Regions from separate parts of the Pseudoalteromonas sp. TB25 genome, predicted to be linked through region 2. Evidence: predicted binding sites of a transcription regulator. Region 2 holds the regulator's gene; each other region holds the start of a gene.

Region 1 (9,133 bases), on a different contig from region 2:
CTTATGAAATGAGTCGCTTGCTTTTTTATTTAATCCTGAAAAATCCACTACTTTGCTCGCTTTTGCTCTAATGCTTCAGTCACTATTTTACATACCGTATTTAAACGGTCGTCATAAAAATAAAGGTTTAAGTCACGCTCACGACAATAGCGTAGGTGAAATAACTGAACAGAGTCATCTGTTGTAAACGTTTTTTCTACATACTCACCTTCAGATTCAGATAGTTTAAGTTGACTGCTGATCCTATTTTTCGCCATATTTGCAGCGGGGCTTCTGTTGACCTTGCTTGCATCACTTAAAAAGCCAATGCCTTCACCTAGTAACCTTTCGCGAGGTTCTTTTATAAGTGGGTGATCGATTGTAAAAAAGGCAAGGATCACAACTACCAAAATAATAAATTTTTTCATGGATACGTAAACCTTGATCTAAGTAGGGTTGAATTACCATGCAGTGTAATAAACTGCATTTTAAAAGCAAGTAACTGGGATGAATAAATTATTAGCAATCTATGCCAGTAATTTTAACCAACATTGTTATAATGGTTAACAGCAGTCAGATATTTCTGAAATATCTGAAAGTATTCGAGAAGGCAATTTATTAAAGTAAATATGCCTAGCAAGTAACTTGCTAACTTTAAGTATAGAGTACTTGAGTATTGCTGGATTTTTATTTCCAAGCGGCGTTGAGGAACTTCGATGGACAAGCAAATTAAAGTAAAGAATATCCCTGTAGAGGTGAAAATCCAAAAACCGGATTTAAGCCGTCAAGATGATAGGTTCAATCCCCGAAATCGTATTTATGTGCGTGCTGTAAAAGGCCTACATCAATTACTTAGACAGCGCATTGGCTTTTTAGGCCTGCTTGCGTTTATGTTACTACCTTGGATTAATTTTAATGGCCAGCAAGCTGTGCTGTTTGATCTAATTGGTCAAAAATACAATATTTTTGGTTTAACGCTATGGCCTCAAGATTTTACTATATTAGCGTTTATCTTTATGTTGGCAGCATTTGCGTTGTTTTTAGTGACCACCTTCTATGGACGGGTGTGGTGTGGCTATACATGTCCGCAAACTGTTTGGACTTTTATTTTTATTTGGTTCGAAGAAAAGCTTGAAGGCACGGCTAATCAACGTAAAAAACTCGATCAACGACCCATGAATTTTGATAAGTTTTGGCGTAAGACGGCAAAGCATACTAGTTGGGTATTGTTTTCGTTGTATACCGCAATTTCTTTTGTGGGTTATTTTACGCCAATAAGGGAGTTACTCCCTGACTTTGTAACGTTTGATGTAGGCGGTTATGCACTAGTCAGTATTATTTTCTTTGCAGCGTGTACTTATGGTAATGCCGGTTGGATGCGAGAAATTATGTGTTTACACATCTGTCCTTACTCTCGTTTTCAATCAGCTATGTTTGATAAAGACACATACACCGTAACGTACGACGAAAGCCGAGGTGAAAGCCGTGGTCCTCGTTCACGTAAAGTAGATCATAAAGATTTAGAACTAGGCGACTGTATAGACTGTAACTTGTGCGTTCAAGTGTGCCCAACAGGTATTGATATTAGAAATGGGCTACAAGCTGAGTGTATCAACTGTGGTGCATGTATTGATGCGTGTGATGGCGTAATGGATAAAATGGAATACCCGCGTGGGCTTATTTCATATACGACAGAGCGAAATCTCGAAACCCCAGAAAATAAAACAAATCCACTGCGAGCTAAAATTATTGGTTACACGGTCATACTTGTTGTGCTTACGGGAGCGCTTGTCGCTAATATAGCACTGCGTAAAACAATGGACTTTGATATTATTCGTGACCGAAACCAATTATATCGTGTCGATTTTGATGGTTTAGTAGAGAACACCTATACATTAAAGGTAATTAATAAAGCGCAGTACGAGCAAACCTTTAATATTAAAGTACAAGGGTTAGATAACTTTAAGTATATTGGTAAGCAGTCATTTACTGTGCAGGCAGGGGAATCTCATAACGTACCATTGTCACTTGTAATGGACCCTTATGATTTGAAGGCGCCGATGACTGAGTTTAACTTTGTGCTTTCACCGGTAGATGAGCCGGATGAGACAATATCGCAGTCGAGTAACTTTTTTAAAGCGCGATAATCGCAACTTACCTTAATTAGGTAAGTTGATATAGCAATTAACAAAAGCGGGTATATAACCCGCTTTTATTTTATATAAGAAGAGTATGAGTAAATTTAGTTTTATTGACTTAACACCTGATCTAATACTCGATGCAATAGAAAGCGTAGGTGTATACGCCGAATCTGGTTTATTAGCGCTCAATAGCTATGAAAACAGAGTGTACCAATTTAAAGCGGATGATGGCCTGCGTTACGTAGTGAAGTTTTATCGCCCAGAGCGCTGGAGTAAAGAGCAAATTCAAGAAGAGCATGACTTTGCATTTGAACTAGCGGATGCAGAAGTACCCGTTGTTGCCCCTATTTTATATAATGGGCAAAGCTTGTTTGAACACGAAGGGTATTTGTTTGTGTTGTTTCCAAGTGTAGGCGGGCGTTTATTTGAGGTTGATAATTTAGATCAGCTTGATGTAATGGGGCGATTAATTGGCCGAATGCACCAAGTAGCTAAAACAAAACCTTTTACTTATAGGCCAACAGTTACCTGCGAGGAGTATTTGCATACAGCCAAAGTTCATCTTCAAAAAAGTAACTTAGTGCCCATGGGAATAAATACTGCCTTTTATACTATTTTAGATTTAGTGATAGAGCAGGCGCAAAAACAGTATAAAGATGTGCAAAGTATTCGCTTACATGGTGACTGCCACGTTGGTAATATTTTATGGGCAGGTGATGCGCTAATGTTTGTTGATTTAGATGACAGCCGCCAAGGTCCTGCAATCCAAGATTTATGGATGATGCTCAGTGGCGATAGAGCGACGCAACTGTTACAGTTAGACACCCTTGTAAATGCGTATGAAGAGTTTTGTGATTTTGATCACTCTCAACTCAAATTAATTGAACCGCTGCGAGCAATGCGTATTATCCATTATATGGGATGGGTAGCTAAACGATGGAGTGATCCTGCTTTTGTGCGGAACTTTACATGGTTTGCTGATGACAAATACTGGGAGCAACAAATTTTAGCACTGAAAGAGCAGCTTGCAGCATTGCAAGAAGCACCGTTAAAGTTATTGCCGTAATATTTTATTTAAAGACAAGTACAACGAGATACAAATGCTTAAAAAATTAAAACTGAGTTTATTACTTTTATGTTTACCATTTGCAGCACTTGCTGCACAGTTTGAAGTTGATAATCAATACACTGTTATAGATGTAGACAAAAGCAAGTCACCGCAAGTAACCGAGTTTTTCTCATTTTACTGTCCACATTGCTTTAAGTTTGAACCAGTAGCAAAAGCAATTGAAAAAGGCTTGCCAGAAGGCGCTGAGTTTATTAAAAACCACGTTAACTTTTTAGGTGGCGTGTCGCCACAAGCACAAAGTAATTTAAGCTTTGCCTACTTAATTGCTAAGCAGCATGGTCAGGCGCAAAGCATTAGCGATCAAATTTTTAAAAGTATCCATGTTCAACGTGCACCATTAACTGAAATGAAAGACGTTAAAAAATTACTTGAAGTAAATGGTATTGATAGCGCAACGTTTGATCAAGAGATTGCAAGCATGCCTGTTATTTCAGCTGAGCAAGCAATGCAAAACAAACAGAATAAATATTCAAAATTAGGCGCACTTACAGGTGTACCTACTTTTATTGTTAACGATAAATATAAAATAAACCTCAACACCATCAAAAATCAAAAAGAACTTGATGAGTTAGTAGCGTTTTTATTAGCACTATAAATTTCGGAGTATAATAATGATTAAATTAGTTAAAGCAGGTTTGCTTGCAATATTACTTCCTATGGCAGCAACAAGCTTTGCAGCAACGTATGAAGAAGGCGTGCATTACGACGTAGTTTCTGAGCGTGCAACTAAAAAGCCAGAGGTTAAAGAGTTCTTCTCATTTTACTGCCCTGCATGTAATAACATGGAAGCACTAATTGGTGAGTTTAAGCCTAAGCTTGATAAAAACGTTAAATTTAAAAAGAGCCATGTTGATTTTGTAGGTGTACGTGACCCAGAAAACCAACAGATGATGAGCCAAGCTCTGGCGACAGCTGAAGTGCTTCCACAAAAAGATCAGATTATTTCTGCAATCTTTAATCATATCCATACAAAGCGCGCTAAATTTAATGAGCTTGCAGATGTAAAAGATATATTTGTAGCGCAGGGCGTTGATGGTGATAAGTTTGATAAGCTGTTTAAAAGCTTCTCGGTACGTACGCTGAGCTCTAAAATGAAACGCGATCAAGACTACTTTAAAGAAAAAGGCGCACTTCGTGGCGTACCTACCTTTATTGTAAATGGTAAGTACAAATTAAACCTAGGTCGTGAGTCGGGTATTACTAAACCTGAAGACATTAGCAAATTAATAAATTACTTAGCTAACAAGTAACTTTAGCTAAAACAAAAAAAGCTCCTTAAGGAGCTTTTTTTGTTTTATAAGGATATAGCGATGGAAAAAATATTAGTATCGAGTTGTTTGCTAGGGCAGCCTGTTCGCTACGATGGCAGAGGACACGCAATTTTGCATCCACCGCTTAATTTGTGGCAAAAACAAAATAGGTTAATTGTGTTTTGTCCTGAGGTCGCTGGTGGGCTTCCTACTCCTAGAGCTCCTGCTGAAATAATACAGGGGAGTGTAGTTACTAATTTAGGAGAAGATGTAACAGAACAGTTTCAAACTGGAGCTAATATAGCGCTAGAACTCTGTAAAAAGAATCAAGTTCGTTTTGCTCTACTTAAAGAATCGAGCCCTTCTTGCGGACGAAATACAATATATGATGGAAAGCATCACGGAGTAAAAATCGAAGAGCTAGGTTTAACTACAGCATTATTAATAAAAAATGGTATTCAAGTATTTAGTGAAGAGCAAATACCAGCACTTATAAAAGTACTGGCACTTTAATTTTGGCTGGTTATTTGCGCTGTAAGAAAACACCCGACTCAATGTGATGTGTATATGGGAACTGATCAAATATAGCAAAGCGCTTAACGTTATGCGTACGTGTTAAGTGATCAAGGTCACGCTCAAGAGTTTCAGGGTTGCACGATATATAAATTATGCTTTCGTAGTTAGCTACTAAGTCACACGTTAATTCATCCATGCCCGCGCGTGGTGGATCAACTAATATGGTTTGGCAGTCATAGCTTTTTAAATCAATCCCTTCTAAACGCGAAAAAGTACGCTCGCCATTCATTGCTTGAGTAAACTCTTCACTCGACATACGAATAATATCTAAGTTTTCTACGTTGTTTTTAGCAATGTTGTATTGAGCAGAATGAACAGATGATTTTGATATTTCCGTAGCTAATACTTTATTAAAAGAACCTGCTAATGCAATTGAAAAGTTACCGTTACCACAATACAGTTCTAGTAAATCATTTTTAAGTGGTTTACATAAATCTTGTGCCCACTCCAGCATATTAATATTTACTTTTGCATTAGGCTGAGTAAAGCTATTTTCTACTTGTTGATAAATAAGCTCTTGCCCATTAACTGTTAAACGTTCAGTTACAAAGTCATCACCTAGTACTTCTTTTTGTTTACGAGCACGGCCTATAAAGTCAATTTTGTATTTACTGCTAAGCTTTTCTTTCAGTGCTTTAATTTCACTTAACCATTCATCATCCAGTGGTTTGTGATAAAGCAAGCTTACTAAAATTTCACCGCTTAGCGTTGATAGGTAATCGATTTGAAATAACTTACGGCGTAATATTTCACAAGGCTTAAGATTTTCAATCATCACCTGCATTATTTCACCTACTAGAGGCGCTGCTGGATCAAATGTATCAACACGGATTTTTTCTTTTGTTCGTTGATCAAACATAATGTGAAACAGATCATCACCGTCGTGCCATACTCTAAATTCAGCACGTTGGCGGTAGTTAGTTGGCTCTGAGCTAAATACTTCTAATTGCTCCACACCAAAACGTTGAAACTGCGCACTAATACGCTGCTCTTTTTCACTTAACTGCGCTTGGTACTGTGTGGTATCTATTTTAATAACTGCCATTAACGCTACTACCTTATCTAAGATCTGTTTATCGGCGCTATTGTAGGGAGCGCTGCGTATTTGTCTAGTTTTGGCTAGCATTTATGCTGTTTTATTGAACATTGTACTTTAGTTTTTGTTGTTGTAGCCGATAATAAACTACGCACGCTTAGGAGACGAATCATGAAAATAGGTAATTATGGCTTTACGCCAAACAACAACATCAATAAATTCAATAATAAAGCTGATATACAGCAACCTACAATTACGTCTCCTCAAGATAGCTATCAACAACGAGGCCGAGAGTTGGCCGCAAACGTGCTTGGCGATAAAATGGCTGAGCAGCTTGGATTGCCTATCGCAGAAAAAAAAGCAGATAAACCACTATTTGATTTTGATGAAATAGTAAAAAACGTACTCGATTTTGTAAGTAGTGCTGTTAATAAAGCAAAAGCTAACGGCGCTGATGACGAAAAGCTCAAAGATATGTTAGGCGATGCGCGCAAAGGCGTCCAAATAGGGATAGACGACGCTGTTGATGAACTCAAAGGTACAGGCGTATTTAATGATGACATGGAAGAGGGCATTAATAAGTCCAAAGAGGGAATTTACAATGGGCTGGATAAGTTTGAAGAGTCGTTATTTAACCCACAACCTGCCAGCGTAAATATAAGCCAGGCCCAATACGTCAGTATGACGAGTAATGCAGAGTATAAATTTACTACCGCAGAAGGCGATGAGGTAAGTATTAGCTTTGCTGATGCATTTGAATCTCAATCGGCAAGTGGCTATCAGCAAAATAGTAATAGTGAGTCGTTTGCAAGCTCATCATCGCAATCTCGACAGGTATCATTTTCGATGTCGGTAAATGGTGACTTAAACGAGCAAGAGCAAGAAGCTATTAATGCGATGATGGAAGACTTACAAGATTTAAGTAAAACCTTTTTTGGTGGTGATTTAGATGAAGCATTTGAACAAGCGCAAGAGCTGAGTTTAGACAGCGATCAGCTGGTGGCTTTTTCTATGGATTTACGCCAAACAAAAACAATAGCAACAGTTAAAAGCTATGAAGAATATAAACCAGCACCAGAAAAACAAGTAGCAGAGGGTTTAGCCCCTTTTAATGACGACCTTAAAAATGCTTTTGAAAAAGCGGGTGAGCTTGGATTACAAAATCAGCTAGCTGGCATTCTCCAATGGTTAAATCAAGATCAGGAACAAATAGATAAGTTAGTAGATTATACAAAGTCTATGTTCGAAAACCTTAATCAGTTAAATTCAGCAGCCAACAGGCTTACTGATTTAGAAGCCACGCAAAGTTAAACTACTTTCTTTTATAAAAACCTCATGGCAAACTGCCGTTCTTAAAGTAAAGTAGGAACGGTAGTTTGTCAGCGCATATAATGGTCTTTGATTCAGGTATTGGTGGAACTACTGTACTTGAACATATCAAGCAAAGTATCCCCAATGCTCAGTACAGCTATTTTATGGATAATGCATTACTACCTTATGGTGCTCAATCCCAACAAACTATAATTAACCGGTTATGTTCACTTATTCATTTCATCAAAGCCAACACGCTTAACGTCGATTTAATTGTAATAGCGTGTAATACAGCTTCTACATCTGCACTCAGCGCTGTTCGCCAAATTACGGATATTCCTATTGTAGGTGTTGTGCCAGCAATAAAGCCTGCGGCAGAATTAACACGCTCAAATCATATTGGCTTGTTAGCCACACCGGCAACGGTCGCCAGTTCATACACAAAAACATTAATTGCTGAACATGCACGTAATGTGATCGTTAATCTGTATAGCAGTGTTGAATTAGTAACGTTAGCTGAGGAATGCTTTTTTACAGGCTCTTTAGATACAAATAAGTTGTATCAAGTACTTGATGAACTACATATAGATAAAACAATAGATGTACTTGTACTAGGGTGTACGCACTTTCCGATATTAGCAGAGCCGATTAGTCAGTATTTTGAAGGGAATGTAAAATTACTTGATTCAGGTGTAGCGATAGCAAATAGAGTCAACTTCCTACTTAACCAACTTAACTTATGTGTGGATAAACAAACAGACATAAAAAAGCCGCTGCAATATTATGCAACGGCTGATGTGTTTAGCAATAAGCTAGCGGTAAAGCTAGTTACACTGACTGATCCGTCTCAGTACGTAGAGCATTAGAATCATCTTCTTGTTTTTGTTTTGCTTCACGTACCTTTAAAGTACGTTGTTGGAACTCGCTATCGTTCAAGTTAGCAATTGCATTGTCTGCATCAGCTTGCGCCATTTCAACAAAACCAAAGCCACGACGTTTGCCAGTATTCTTATCCTTTAATAAACGAACATTGAATACTTTGCCTTGTTCTTCAAATAATGCACGAACCACACCTTCGTTTGCACGATAAGGAAGGTTACCAACATAAAGCGTTTTTGTTTTAACTTCAGCTTCTTCAGTCACATCAGATGATATTGCAGCAATAGCAATCGCACCTATTAATAAACCAGCACCAAATAGTAATGCAGGGTTTAAAGCTAAGCCGCCTAAAGCAAACTCAACAACAACAAAACCAACTACAGCAAGAATAACAGAGAAGATAAAAGATTTTTGATCGGGTAATTTCATTTTAGATCTACCAATAAACAGGAAATAAACATTAATTTAACATTGTGAACTTGCTATCTTAACGCCTAAATCAAACATAGCAATGATATTTGTATTAAATAATAAATAAGAGCATAAAAAAGCATCATCTTAGACGGGTTTTCATGTGGTTTTACGTGGTTTTGTTCTATTTTTGTTCGAACAGTAAAAAGATCTAAAAAAAGGGTTGATCTGTTTTCGGATCTCCCTATAATGCGACCCCACTGAGACGGGAAAGGCCAACGCATAGCGAGGCACGAACTACTCAGAGAGTTAAATAAAACTTCGGTTTTAAATCTTCCAAAAGAAAATTTAAAACAAAGTGTTGACTCAAAAAATAAAGGGTGTATTATTCGCATCCCTTGAGACGCTAAAGCGACTCAAA
Region 2 (4,134 bases):
CCTTTTACAGTGTGAAAACCTCTAAATATAGCGTTTAGTAACTCGGTATCTTCTGGATTATTTTCCAGCTCAACTAACTGTTCAGATAAAAGCTCTAGGATTTCTCCAGCCTCTACAAGAAAGTCTTGTAAAATATCTTCATCGACTTCAAACATGCAGTTACTCTCCTCTTAGAAGCCCAAACTTGATAAAAGATCATCAACTTCATCTTGATCAGATACAACATCATTACGCGATTCTTTATCAATAATAGGGCCTTCAGGACCTGCTAAAGTTTGTGTGGCAACTGGTTCTTTTATTTTTTGTTGTTCTACTTTATTCGCGGTGCTGTTAGTGTCGTCTTGTTCAGCAAACGCAGTTAAAAGATGAAGTAAACTTTCTTCTACTTCCCTAACAAGTTCGATAACACGGCGAATAACTTGACCTGTTAAGTCTTGATAGTCTTGAGCCATTAATACATTTGTCATTAAGTTTTGAAGCTCATCAGTCTTATGATGAGAGTTGTTCATAAACTTATCGATGCTATGGCAAAGTTGCTTAAACTCACCAAGCTCAATCTCGCGGCTCATTAAACGATCCCATGTCGGTTTGATATGAGATATTTCGTCCGCTAACTGTTGGGCTATAGGTAAACTGGCCTCCACTGCATCCATTGTTTTATTAGCCGCATTTTCTGTCATTTCTATAACATAATTAAGCCGCTTTTTAGCATCTGGAATCGCATCTGTCGTTATATCAGTTAAGCGAGTATCAAGCTCAAAACTTTTAAGGGCTTCGTGCAGTTGACGAGTCAACTTTCCAACTTCAGCAAATAATTCAGACTGCTCTTTAGATGCAGCCTCTAAAATCAACTGATTTGCTTTGTCTTGCTCATCATTTTCTAAAAAAACAACGAGCTGACGAGCTTGTTCTAACGTTATTTGAGGCGCAGCTGGTGCTGGCATAAGCCTCTCCCCCATCATTAGCCTAAGCGTTCAAATACTTTTTCTAATTTAGTTTTTAATGTTCCAGCCGTAAATGGCTTAACAATATAACCATTAACACCAGCTTGCGCTGCAGCTATTATTTGTTCTTTTTTAGCCTCTGCCGTTACCATTAATACAGGGATATGTTTTAACTTATCGTCTGCACGTATTGCTCTTAAAAGATCAATACCCTGCATTCCAGGCATATTCCAATCCGTAACTACAAAATCAAACACTTGATTTTGCAACATAGGCAAAGCTGTAGACCCATCATCAGCTTCTTGAACGTTAGTGAAACCTAAGTCACGTAACAGGTTTTTTATAATGCGTCTCATCGTTGAAAAATCATCAACTACAAGAATTTTCATGTTTTTATCCAAAACATCCCCCAGTGAGGTATTAACCTTTGTTTACTTACTACTAATTTATCCAGTCATTGATTTTAGCTTTAAGCTTAATCATCGCCTGACCATGTATCTGACTTACACGCGATTCACTTACATCGAGTATATGTCCTATTTCTTTTAAATTCATTTCATCGTTGTAGTACAAAGAAAGCACCATTGCATCACGCTCTGGTAATGACTTAATTGCACTTAGCAAAGACTCATTAAACCTATCATTTTTAACATTATTAAAAGGTTTATCTTGTGCTAAATCTTGGCCTACAGGAGTAATAACATCCTCATCTACACCAAGGTCTTCAATGCCTAATATTTTGCTCGTATTCGCATCATTTAAAATATGATGGTACTCATTGAGCGAAATTTCAAGTTTTTCAGCAACTTCTATGTCCGTTGGTTCGCGGTTCAGACTACTTTCGAGCTCAGTAATTGCTTCTGCAACTTGCCTGTTTTTACGGTGAACTGAACGAGGAGCCCAATCACCACGGCGCATTTCGTCAAGCATAGCACCGCGAATACGAATACCTGCAAAAGTTTCAAAGCTTGCGCCTTTTGTTGCATCAAAGTTTTTCGAAGCTTCTATTAAACCTATCATTCCTGATTGAATTAAATCATCAAGTTGAACGCTAGGTGGTAATCGAGCAATTAGATGACATGCCACTTTTTTAACAAGTGATGCATGCTTCTCAACAATCACATTTAAATTTTGTGTTGATTGATATCCCATAGCTCTATTCACCAGTGTTGTCATAATTAACCGTTTACTAGTTTCTCAATGAAAAACTCTAAATGCCCAGATGGTTGGTTGGGTATTGGCCATTTAACTGCTTTTGTTGCCAGCGTTTTAAACGCAAGAGCGGCTGGCGAATTTGGAAAGAGCTCTACTATTACTTTTTGACGACGTGTTGCTTTGCGCATATTTTCATCATAAGGAACCGTTGCTACTAGCTCCATTGATACATCTAAAAAGCGGTCGGTAACTTTAGATAGCTTTGCAAACAATTCAGTGCCTTCACGCATACTGCGCACCATATTGGCAACAATTTTAAATTTATAAACGCCGTGTTCACGACTTAATACTTTAATAAGTGCGTAAGCGTCGGTGATTGATGTCGGCTCATCGCATACAACAACCATTACATCTTGCGCTGCACGCGAGAAGCTCAGTACCATGTCTGAAATACCAGCAGCTGTATCTACAATTAAAATATCAAATTCGGTATTCAATTCGCTAAACGCACGAATTAGCCCAGCATGCTCAGATGGTGATAATTCAACCATACTTTGCGAACCCGATGTAGCGGGTACAATTTTAATTCCTGCAGGGCCTTCAACTAAAATTTCTTCAAGCTCACATTCACCAGACAAGACATGTGACAAGTTACGCTCTACACGTAAACCAAGCATCACATCACAGTTTGCTAAACCCAAGTCAGCATCCAGCACTAATACTCGATTACCTTGCTGCCCAAGTGCAATAGCTGTATTTAGAGAAACATTTGTTTTCCCTACTCCACCTTTACCACCGGTTACAGCGATAACTTTTACGCCGTTGTTATTGTTTTGACTCATTTTGCGCAGGCCGCTTGCTTGATCTAATACTGTGTTAATCATACATCCCTACTGTGCTTGGCGCCACTGCTTGGTGCCTTGAATGTTGTTCTTTTGTTCTTTTTAAATATAATTGCTCAGCCTTTTTAACTAGTTTCTCAGCATTTGCAACACGAATATCCTCTGGTACTCGTTGACCATTAGTAAGATACCCTATTGGAAGGCGATTTTGAATCGCAATACTAATAATCTCACCCAAACTTAATGATTCGTCTAACTTAGTGAAAATACAGCCACTTAACTGTACTTTTTTAAAGTGACGTACAGTTTCTTGCAATACATTAATTTGTGCTGTCGCGCTAAGTACTAAGTAGCTGCGAATATCTACACGTTGGTTACGCATTAACGTGTTTAATTGCTCAGTTAAACGTAAATCTCGCTGGCTCATACCTGCTGTGTCAATTAATACTAGACGTTTATTTCGTAAATGATATAAAACTTCAGCTAATTCATTAGCATCTTTAACTTGCTTAACACCACAACCAATAATACGACCATATGTTGCAAGTTGTTCATAAGCACCAATTCTGTATGTATCAGTGGTTATTAACGCCACTTTATCGGCACCATATTTTTGTGCGCCTAGAGCTGCAAGCTTAGCAACAGTCGTTGTTTTACCCACACCTGTTGGACCCACTAACGCATATACACCACCTTGGCGAAGTATTTCATTATTGGTTGTTTGCATTTGATCTTCGACCATAGTTAACAATGCTTTCCAACCTTGCTTACGAGACACATCATCAGGTACAAAACATGCCATTTGCTGTGCTACTTCTTTATCGATACCCATACCGACTAAACGGTCAACCATACAAGCGCGTGTTGGATCGCGACGCGCCATATCTTGCTGCATCAAGCCTGATACTTGGTGTTCTAATAATTGACGGATTGCGTTCATTTCTTCACGCATTGTTGTCATTTCTTCGCTTTCATTATTAGGTGCTTGTTGGCGAGTGGTTACTGGGCTATCTAAATCATCAAAGTCGCGGTCTAAATCATCAAAACCTAAGCTATCCGCTTGAGTTTGTGGACGAACTGGCGCAGCAACTTCAGGAGCAAACATATTTTTAGTACGCTGCCCCATATCAGGTTCTTGATAGTTATCAGTAGTATCAATACCCGATTGTGAAAACATCGATGCAAGCTCAGGA
Region 3 (9,133 bases), on a different contig from region 2:
ACCATCGGTTGCGTCTGAGGCACTGCCTACATCAGACAAAACAAGTTTATTAGTATTTGAGTCATAAACAATGCCGTGAATATTTACAGATATTTGCGTGCCATCATTATTACTTGGAGTAATTGTGCGGCTTGGCATTGCGGCAAATTCACCACCAACAAAATTATCATAAACGGCTACATCACCATTTGTTAGTGCTACATAAAGGCGGTCGTTAGATTCATCATAATCAACATCCCACGGCGCCGCTTCTGTAATAGTTGTGCCTAAAGGCGCTGCATCGCCCGCGGCTGTAGCGCCAAAAGTCGTTACTTGCATAGCGCCAAAGTCAGCAATAAAAACAAGGCCACTCTTTTGTGCTACAGCTATTCCTTTAGGGTTTACCAGTGTTGTGTTAGTACCTGTTATTTCGCGATCTGTATTAGCTGTATAGGTTGCGCCGTCACTACGATTTGCAAGCTGGCAAATAGTTTTAATACTGCCATTTTCGCTGTCGCTTGCTTGCAATAAATTACCTAAGCTATCAAATGCAACGCCTTCGTTAGCTGTTGTATTAAAGGTTTTTAGTTTAGAGGCGTTTTGGTTAATTAAATCGATAGTGCCTGTATTGCTCTCGCCATTGTTTGCCAAAATTAATGTGGCTGATGCAAAACCAGGGTTGCCATTTGTACCGTCGGTACCGTTTTGTCCATCGGTGCCTGCAATACCATCTACGCCGTTTTCACCATCGTCTGAGCTACAGCCTGTAATGCCGATTAATACTGCAAGTGTTAAAGCTGAAAAACTAAGCGTGTGTTTAAGTGTGTTTTTTTGTGTTGAATGAGTTGTTAAATTAGCTTTATTCATCATTTTTACCTTTTAAATATTCCATCAAATGTAGGTAAATAACGCGCTTGCTCATAAGGCATAGACTAAGCGGCACTGATTATTTACATGTTAACCTCATATCAATAACGGCTATAAAATGAAACTGGATGCAAAAAAGTTAAAATTAAAAACAAAAAAAGGAGCCTTGAGGCTCCTTTTTAATAAACTAAGTAAATAGCTTAAGCGATAAACGCCTTAATAGCGTTTAATATTCCTTGCTCGCCTAATCCCATTTCATCGTGCATTTCATCTTGCGTGCCGTGTTTAATAAACTCATCAGGAATACCTAAGTTAAGGATATTAATATCAGCTTTTTGCGTTGCCAAGTATTCATTAACTGCAGAGCCGGCACCGCCAGCAATCGCGTTATCTTCAAGCGTAACAAAGGTATCGTGGCTAGTAGCAAGCTCATTTAAAAGTGCAGTATCAAGTGGTTTAATAAAACGCATATTAACAAGCGTTGCATCTAATTCGTTAGCTGCAAGCTGGGCGTTTTCAAGTAATGTACCGAACGATAAAATGGCAATTTTACTGCCTTTCTTAATTGTATCTGCCTTACCTATTTCGAGCAGTTGCATAGTGCTTTCAATGTCTGCAGTACCTGCGCTACCTCGAGGGTAACGAACTGCAACAGGGCAGTTTTCTTTATAACCGGTGTATAGCATTTGGCGGCATTCGTTGGTGTCGCTTGGTGCCATAATTACCATATTTGGAATACAGCGCATAAAGCTTAAATCGTACGCACCTTGGTGAGTTTCACCATCGGCTCCAACAATACCAGCGCGGTCAATGGCAAATAATACAGGTAAGTTTTGCAGTGCAACATCATGTATTAATTGGTCATACGCACGTTGTAAAAAGCTCGAGTAAATAGCAACAACAGGTTTTAAACCTTCACAAGCAAAACCAGCTGCTAAAGTAACAGCATGCTGCTCTGCAATGGCCACATCAAAGTATTGATCTGGAAACTCTTTAGAAAAACGTACCATGCCAGAGCCTTCGCGCATTGCTGGCGTAATAGCCATTAACTTGCTGTCTTGCTTTGCCATGTCGCATAACCAATCGCCGAAAACTTTTGAAAAAGTAGCAGCGCTAGGTTTAGATTTAGGCAGGCTAGTTGTGCTCGGATCGAATTTTGGTACACCATGGTAGCCAATAGGATCGGCTTCAGCCGGTTTGTAGCCCTTACCTTTTTGCGTTTTTATATGTAAAAGCTGTGGGCCTTTTAAATTACGCATATTACGCAATGTATCTACAAGCATGTTTACATCGTGACCATCAATTGGGCCTATGTAATTTAGGCCTAATTCTTCAAAGAAGGTCCCCGGGATCATCATGCCCTTAATGTGCTCTTCCATTTTACTGGCAAGTTGCTTTACCGGAGGCACACCTGAGAGTAACTTTTTACTGCCTTCACGAATGTTAGTATAAAAGCTACCTGATAAAATTCGGGCAAAGTGATTTGTTAATGCGCCAACATTTTCTGAAATCGACATTTCGTTATCATTTAAAATAATAAGCATGTCTGATTTTACATCGCCTAAATGATTCATCGCTTCAAATGCCATGCCTGCGGTGATAGCTCCGTCACCAATAATGGCTACAGATTTTCGACCTTTGCCTTCTTTTTGGGCGGCAATAGACATACCTAAGGCAGCTGAAATAGAGGTGCTTGAATGACCTACGCTAAACGTATCGTATTGGCTTTCATCGCGAAAAGGAAAAGGGTGCAAACCGTCTTTTTGGCGAATAGTGTGCATTTGGTCGCGACGACCTGTAAGGATTTTATGTGGATAAGCTTGGTGACCCACATCCCAAACTAGGCGATCGTCTGGAGTGTTATAAACATAATGTAGCGCAACGGTTAGTTCAACCGTCCCTAAACCAGACGCTAGATGACCGCTACTTTGCGATACTGAGTTGAGTAAATAATCGCGCAGCTCATTGCTAAATGCAGGGAGTTTGTCTTGCGCTAAGTCACGCAATTGGGCTGGCTCGTCAACCAAATTAAGTAATGGATACTTGCTACTATCAAGTGTCATGGTTTTATATATATCCTTCGCTAACATTAATTCATTCAAAGCTTTTACGAATAATTAATGTTGAGTAATAATGTCAGTGCTAATTGCAATACGTATGAGCAAAAATTAGTGGTCACGCTCAATTAGGTAATTTGCTAGCGACGCAAGAAGTGTTGTGTCAGCATCTATATTTGCCAACGCTTCATGGGCTTGTTGTATTAAATTTTGCGCCTTTTCTTTAGCGCCTAGCATACCTAATAACGCCGGATATGTCGCTTTATTCGCGGCAATATCGGAGCCTTGTGGTTTACCTAAAGTAACCGTATCGCCTTCAACATCTAAAATGTCGTCGTGTACTTGAAACGCCAGCCCTATAGCATACCCAAAAATGCTTAAATTTTCTAAGGTTTGTTGATCTGCCTTTTCACTGCACAGTGCACCAAGTGTAATTGCACAATTAATTAAAGCTCCGGTTTTTAGCTTATGTATTCGCTCAAGCTCTTGTACGGTAATTACTTTATCTGTTGCTGCTATGTCAAGACCTTGTCCGCCTACCATGCCCTCAAGGCCTGATGCGTTGGCAAGCGTAGCAATCATTTTTACTTGTGTTTGCGACGAGCATGTAAATTTGTGATTCGCAATAAGCTCAAAGGCGAGTGTTTGTAGGGCATCACCGGCTAAAATTGCATTTGCCTCGCCAAATTCTATATGGCAAGTAGGGCGGCCACGGCGTAAGTCGTCATCGTCCATAGCGGGCAAATCATCATGAACTAGCGAATAGCTATGGATACACTCAATTGCAGCTGCAAGTACATGTAAGTCTTGCTGGTTTGCACCGAGCATTTTACCTGTGGCATAAACTAAAAATGGACGTAATCTTTTACCGCCATTAAATAATCCATACTGGGTGGCGTTCTTGACTGTTTCTTCAGTATCGAGAGGCTGTTTAAAATGCTGTTGTAAGGTCGCTACTACATCTTTTTGAGCACGTTCGATATAATTATTTATGCTCACAGCTATTCCATATCATTATCAAAATTCGTAAGAACTGACTTTTCGCCATTCCCCATCAAAATTGATACTTTTTGTTCTGCTTGCTGTAATTTACCTGATGAAGCACTTGCTAATGCAATTCCACGCTCAAATTGCTTTAACGATTGCTCAAGCGATAAGTCACCTTGTTCCATGTCACTAACGATTGTAGATAATTCTTCTAGTGCTTGTTCGAAACTTAAGTTTTCAGGTTTTTTAGTCGCCATCTTTATTTCAGCTTACATAATAAATTTAGGGGTCAATTTTAGGGGGAATGCTAAACTAGGTCAAAGGATGATATTGGTTTTTTACCTTTATAACGTTAAATTATATTTCAAGTGTATTAATAAAGCCTTAATAGCGGTCTGTAAGTTTAATAAATCAATTGATAATTAGGTAGCCCTTATATCTTGATCTAAAATAGTGCTAAAGGCTGCTTTTTATGTTTATTTATAAAAATGGCTTAAGCAATTCAATATGTTGCCGATAAGCAGTTAATAATAAAAGTTTATGATAAGGCCATTAAGCATGAAACTTCTGGAGGAAATGTGGATTTAGCAACCATAATCGGGATCCTAGGCGCAATTGGCTTAATTGTCATGTCTATGTTTATGAGTAGTAGCGGTGAAATGGCTATGTTTGCCGATGCTCCTTCTAGTGTAATTGTATTTGGTGGTTCACTTTTCATTGTTTTATCAAATTTCACCATGTCGCAGTTTTTGGGTATAGGTAAAGTTGTTGCTAAAGCGTTTATGTTTAAAATTGAAACGCCAGAAGAGCTTATTGAAAAAGCAGTAGAACTTGCTGATTCAGCTCGTAAAGGGGGGTTTTTAGCACTCGAAGAAGCTGAAATCCCAAATCCATTTATGCGCAAAGGCGTCGACATGCTTGTTGATGGCCATGACGCAGATGTTGTTCGCGCCACACTTCAAAAAGATATCTCTTTAACCACTACTCGACATGAAATGGGCGCAGGCTTATTTAAGTCATTAGCCGATATTGCACCAGCAATGGGAATGATTGGTACTCTAATTGGCTTAGTTGCAATGTTATCTAACATGGATGACCCAAAAGCAATTGGCCCGGCAATGGCGGTAGCGCTTTTAACAACTTTATATGGTGCGTTTTTAGCCAATGTTGTGGCAATTCCTATTCAGGTAAAACTTGAACTACGTAAAGACGAAGAGGCTATGAATCAGCGTTTAATTTTAGATGCTATTTTAGGTATACAAGATGGCCAAAATCCAAAAGTAATCGAAGGTATTTTGAAAAATTACTTAGCTGAATCTAAACGCAAAGTAGATACCGAGGAGTAATTATGTCTGATCAAGAGTGCAAATGCCCACCACCAGGCCTACCAGCATGGATGGGAACATTTGCCGATTTAATGTCACTGTTAATGTGCTTTTTTGTACTCTTGCTTGCGTTTTCAGAAATGGATGTACTTAAGTTTAAACAAATTGCGGGCTCTATGAAGTTTGCTTTTGGTGTGCAGAATAAAATTGAAGTAAAAGATATCCCTAAAGGTACCTCTGTTATTGCTATGGAGTTTACCCCAGGCAAACCAGAACCCACTCCAATAGAAACTATTCAACAACAAACAGTAGAAATGACTCAACAAATGTTAGAGTTTCAGGCTGGAGATGAAAGCTCAGCTGGTGGCAGGCAAGAACAACGCGGGGACAAACGTGGTGGCGAATCTCGTAGTACTTCTCAAGAGCAATCGTCAGAGCAAGCAACTTCAGCGGCCGATCAGGAACAAACTAACGAGCTCGTTAAAAAAATCGCGCAGCAGCTTGAAAAGCAAATAATAGATGGTGCAATTGAGCTTGAATCTTTAGGGCAGCAAATAATTATTCGTATTAGAGAGAATGGTTCATTTCCTTCGGGTAGTGCATTTTTACAACCTAAGTTTAAACCCATAATTCAAGATATTGGTGTACTGTTAAAAGATGTACCTGGCGAAATAACTGTATCTGGCCATACCGACGATTTTCAGGTATCGAATGAGCTATATATTAATAATTGGGACTTATCGTCAAAGCGAGCTGTAGCTGTAGCAAGCGAGCTGCAAACGGTGCAAGGGTTTGATAAAAACCGCATGATGGTAGTGGGGCGAGCTGATACTCGTCCACTTGTTCCAAACGATTCAAATGAAGATCGCCGAAGAAACCGTCGAGTAGAAATATCAATCCTGCAAGGTAAGGCTAAAGAGTCTGCTCCTATTGATGTGCGCTAAGTTATTGCTTGTGTTATATTTCACTATGTTTGTTTTTATTTAAGGTACTTAATTGCCTTAAGTATCTTGGCAATTTCGTCATTTTAGCTTACAGTACATTTCCTTAACATATGTAATGGAGTGCCTGTGAAAATAATCAATAAATATTGCGACATGCCGGGTAATGGTGATGGTACTGATGACGATAAAAAAACAAAATAGGGCAGAGTATTTTGCCTGAATGGTTTTTATATGTTGTTAGTATTTTAAGCAAAAGCTGGGTTTTAATGCTAAGTCCGGCTATTTTTATATTTTTTGTATTTAAAGATCGCCTAGCCTTTCGATTTGTATTACTTACCGCAGCTTTTTTCCTCTTTGGTAACCTAACTGCTTCAAGCCTACGAGCGTTTGATGACATTTATATTTATCGTTATTTAGTTTGGGCGATCACAGATATTACTTGGATGGCACTTATAGCTTACTGGGGTATAAAGGATAAAGTTTATTTATGGCAATGTGTTATTGGGCAACTAGTTGTTATTGGCGCACCTATATTACAACTATTCCGATTAGTTGACCGCCATTTGTGGGATTTAGCTTACAGTACCGTTATTTATCAGACCCTAATGCCATTTATCAATATTGCCACGGTGGTTGTATGCTATTTACCTTTAATTATCCTTTTCACTAAGCAAGGTAGTGTAAAGTCAAAAATAGAAAACTCCCCACCTTCAAAATAGCTGTGCTAAACTACTGTTTATATGAACAGTGAGTGAGCGACTCCCATGAAACTCTACATTGCAGAAAAACCTTCACTAGGACGCGCTATTGCTGATGCGTTACCAAAACCACATAAAAAACACGATGGCTATATAGAAGTCGCTAACGGAGATTGTGTCTCGTGGTGTATAGGGCATTTACTAGAACAAGCAGAGCCCGATGATTACGATGAGCGCTTTAAAAAGTGGCAGTTTGATCACTTACCTATAATACCTGAGCAGTGGAAGTTAAAAGCCAAAACCAAAACTCGCAAACAGCTCACTGTTTTAAAAAAATTAATTAAACAAGCCTCGCAACTTATTCACGCTGGCGATCCAGACCGTGAAGGCCAGCTTCTGGTCGACCAAGTAATAGAAGAAGCTAAAATAAGTCAGGCTAAAAAGCAGAGTACGCAACGTTTACTCATTAGTGATTTAAACTTATCGGCGGTAAAGAAATCATTGGGCGCAATGCGTTCTAATCGAGATTTTATTCCGTTAAGTGTATCTGCTTTAGCGCGCTCTCGTGCTGATTGGCTATTTGGTATGAATTTAACACGTGCATACACACTAGCTGGGCAAAAAGCAGGGTTTGGTAATGTGCTTTCGGTAGGGCGAGTGCAAACCCCTATTTTAGGTCTTGTTGTTAATAGAGATAACGAAATAGCGAACTTTGTATCTAAGCCTTTTTACGATGTATTGGCGCATTTGCTTACTCCAGATAATCAACCATTCATAGCTAAGTGGGTTCCAAGCAAAGCATGTGAGCCACATCAAGATGAAGAAGGGCGAATACTTAACAAAGCTCTTGCAGAAAATGTTGCTTCACGTATTACAAAGCAAAGTGCTGAGCTTACTTTACTCGACCAAAAACAAAAAAAGCAAAGTGCTCCATTACCTTATAATTTATCTGCTCTGCAAATAGATGCTGCTAAAGCATTTGGTATGCCAGCTCAAAAAGTATTGGATATTTGCCAAATACTTTACGAACGTCATAAACTAATTACTTACCCACGCTCAGATAATCGTTATTTACCTAAAGATCACCATCAAGAAGCATCTGCTATTTTAAAGGCAATAAGTGCAAATGGGGGGCAAAGCAGTGAATTAGTAAACGGGGCAGATGTAAAAAAGCGTAGTAAATGTTTTAACGATTCAAAAGTAGCTGCCCATCATGCCATTGTGCCTACGGCTAAGCAGTTAAAGTCAGCGAGTTTGAGCGGTGACGAAGTAAAAGTATATCAATTAATAAGCCGTCATTACTTAATTCAGTTTTATCCCGACTATATATATAACGAAACTAAAGCTGAGGTAATTATTGCTGGTGGGCTTTTTAAGGCAAATGCAAAGCAAGATGTAAGCTTGGGTTTTAAGGTGTTAATGGGTAAATCTGAATTAAAAGATGAAGCCTCGCTACCTCCTTTAACAAAAGGTATGCCTCTTTTTTGTGATAAAGGCGAAGTAGTCGAAAAGCATACATCACCCCCAGCTTATTTTACCGATGCTACATTATTGGCTGCGATGACGGGCATTAGCCGTTATGTTAAAGATCCACAAATTAAAAAAGTATTAAAAGACACTGATGGTTTAGGTACGGAGGCAACACGTGCGGGAATAATCGAGTTGCTATTTAAGCGGCGTTTTTTAAAACGTGAAGGTAAGTCAATTAGAGCGACCGAAACGGGACTTGCTCTTATTAGCGTATTACCACAAGGTTTAGCGAGTCCTGATTTAACCGCAAAGTGGGAGTCGAGCTTAGGTGATATTGCACAGCAGGCAATGAGTTATCAGCAATTTTTACAGCCTTTACTTGCTGACCTAAATGGGTTTGTTCAATTAGCAGCAAACTGCGATAGCAATGCATTTGCGAAGTTACCAAAAACCTCACCTAAAAAACGTTTTGCTAAACGAGGTGGAAAAGCGACCTTTAAAAAGTCGAGTTATAAAAAAAGCTCTGTTGCTAGTTAGCAACAGAGCTTTTTTATTAAACGATATTACTCAACCTGAACTCTGTTTGAGATAGATTTATTATCCAGAATTCAGGTTACTTATTAAATAAAGCAACAGCAGCGTTACTCATTGCTTTTATTCCAGTAGGAATAGCAACTTTATAATCTGGTGTAAATTTACTAGAGTGTAGAGAAGGGAGTACCTCACCTGTTTTTATTGAATCTGCATATTGTGCTTGGTTTACGCCTCCTAGCCAAAAGAGGGTGATAGGGATATTTTCATCGGTG

What was found. Region 2 encodes FliA, which starts transcription of late flagellar genes. Its sites were predicted from a motif close to CTAAAGNTNNNNNNNNNNNNGCCGATA; they were not measured.
Region 1: a site for FliA is predicted at 6,227-6,253, ahead of L652_RS0101070 (DUF5610 domain-containing protein). Genes of this name have one in related genera too.
Region 3: a site for FliA is predicted at 4,383-4,409, ahead of pomA (flagellar motor protein PomA). Genes of this name have one in related genera too.

Annotation. Positions count from the first base shown of each region.
Region 1 covers NZ_AUTI01000056.1:6,443-15,575, forward strand. Annotated here, with positions in the region: gene L652_RS0101030 (hypothetical protein) at 1-48, opposite strand, end outside; gene L652_RS0101035 (hypothetical protein) at 48-407, opposite strand; gene ccoG (cytochrome c oxidase accessory protein CcoG) at 696-2,126, shown strand; gene L652_RS0101045 (serine/threonine protein kinase) at 2,212-3,186, shown strand; gene L652_RS0101050 (thiol:disulfide interchange protein DsbA/DsbL) at 3,221-3,844, shown strand; gene L652_RS0101055 (thiol:disulfide interchange protein DsbA/DsbL) at 3,861-4,499, shown strand; gene L652_RS0101060 (DUF523 domain-containing protein) at 4,560-5,012, shown strand; gene trmA (tRNA (uridine(54)-C5)-methyltransferase TrmA) at 5,023-6,120, opposite strand; gene L652_RS0101070 (DUF5610 domain-containing protein) at 6,283-7,422, shown strand; gene murI (glutamate racemase) at 7,488-8,288, shown strand; gene L652_RS0101080 (RNA-binding protein) at 8,251-8,730, opposite strand.
Region 2 covers NZ_AUTI01000215.1:11,719-15,852, reverse strand. Annotated here, with positions in the region: partial or broken gene L652_RS01000000123320 (chemotaxis protein CheA) at 1-155, opposite strand, end outside; gene L652_RS0105725 (protein phosphatase CheZ) at 171-944, opposite strand; gene cheY (chemotaxis response regulator CheY) at 962-1,345, opposite strand; gene L652_RS0105715 (RNA polymerase sigma factor FliA) at 1,386-2,096, opposite strand; gene L652_RS0105710 (MinD/ParA family protein) at 2,123-2,983, opposite strand; partial or broken gene flhF (flagellar biosynthesis protein FlhF) at 2,976-4,134, opposite strand, start outside.
Region 3 covers NZ_AUTI01000392.1:2,813-11,945, reverse strand. Annotated here, with positions in the region: partial or broken gene L652_RS0117115 (hypothetical protein) at 1-846, opposite strand, end outside; gene dxs (1-deoxy-D-xylulose-5-phosphate synthase) at 1,047-2,909, opposite strand; gene ispA ((2E,6E)-farnesyl diphosphate synthase) at 3,015-3,902, opposite strand; gene L652_RS0117095 (exodeoxyribonuclease VII small subunit) at 3,905-4,147, opposite strand; gene pomA (flagellar motor protein PomA) at 4,469-5,236, shown strand; gene L652_RS0117085 (flagellar motor protein MotB) at 5,239-6,159, shown strand; gene L652_RS0117080 (hypothetical protein) at 6,372-6,878, shown strand; gene L652_RS0117075 (DNA topoisomerase III) at 6,924-8,864, shown strand; gene L652_RS0117070 (amidohydrolase) at 8,941-9,133, opposite strand, start outside.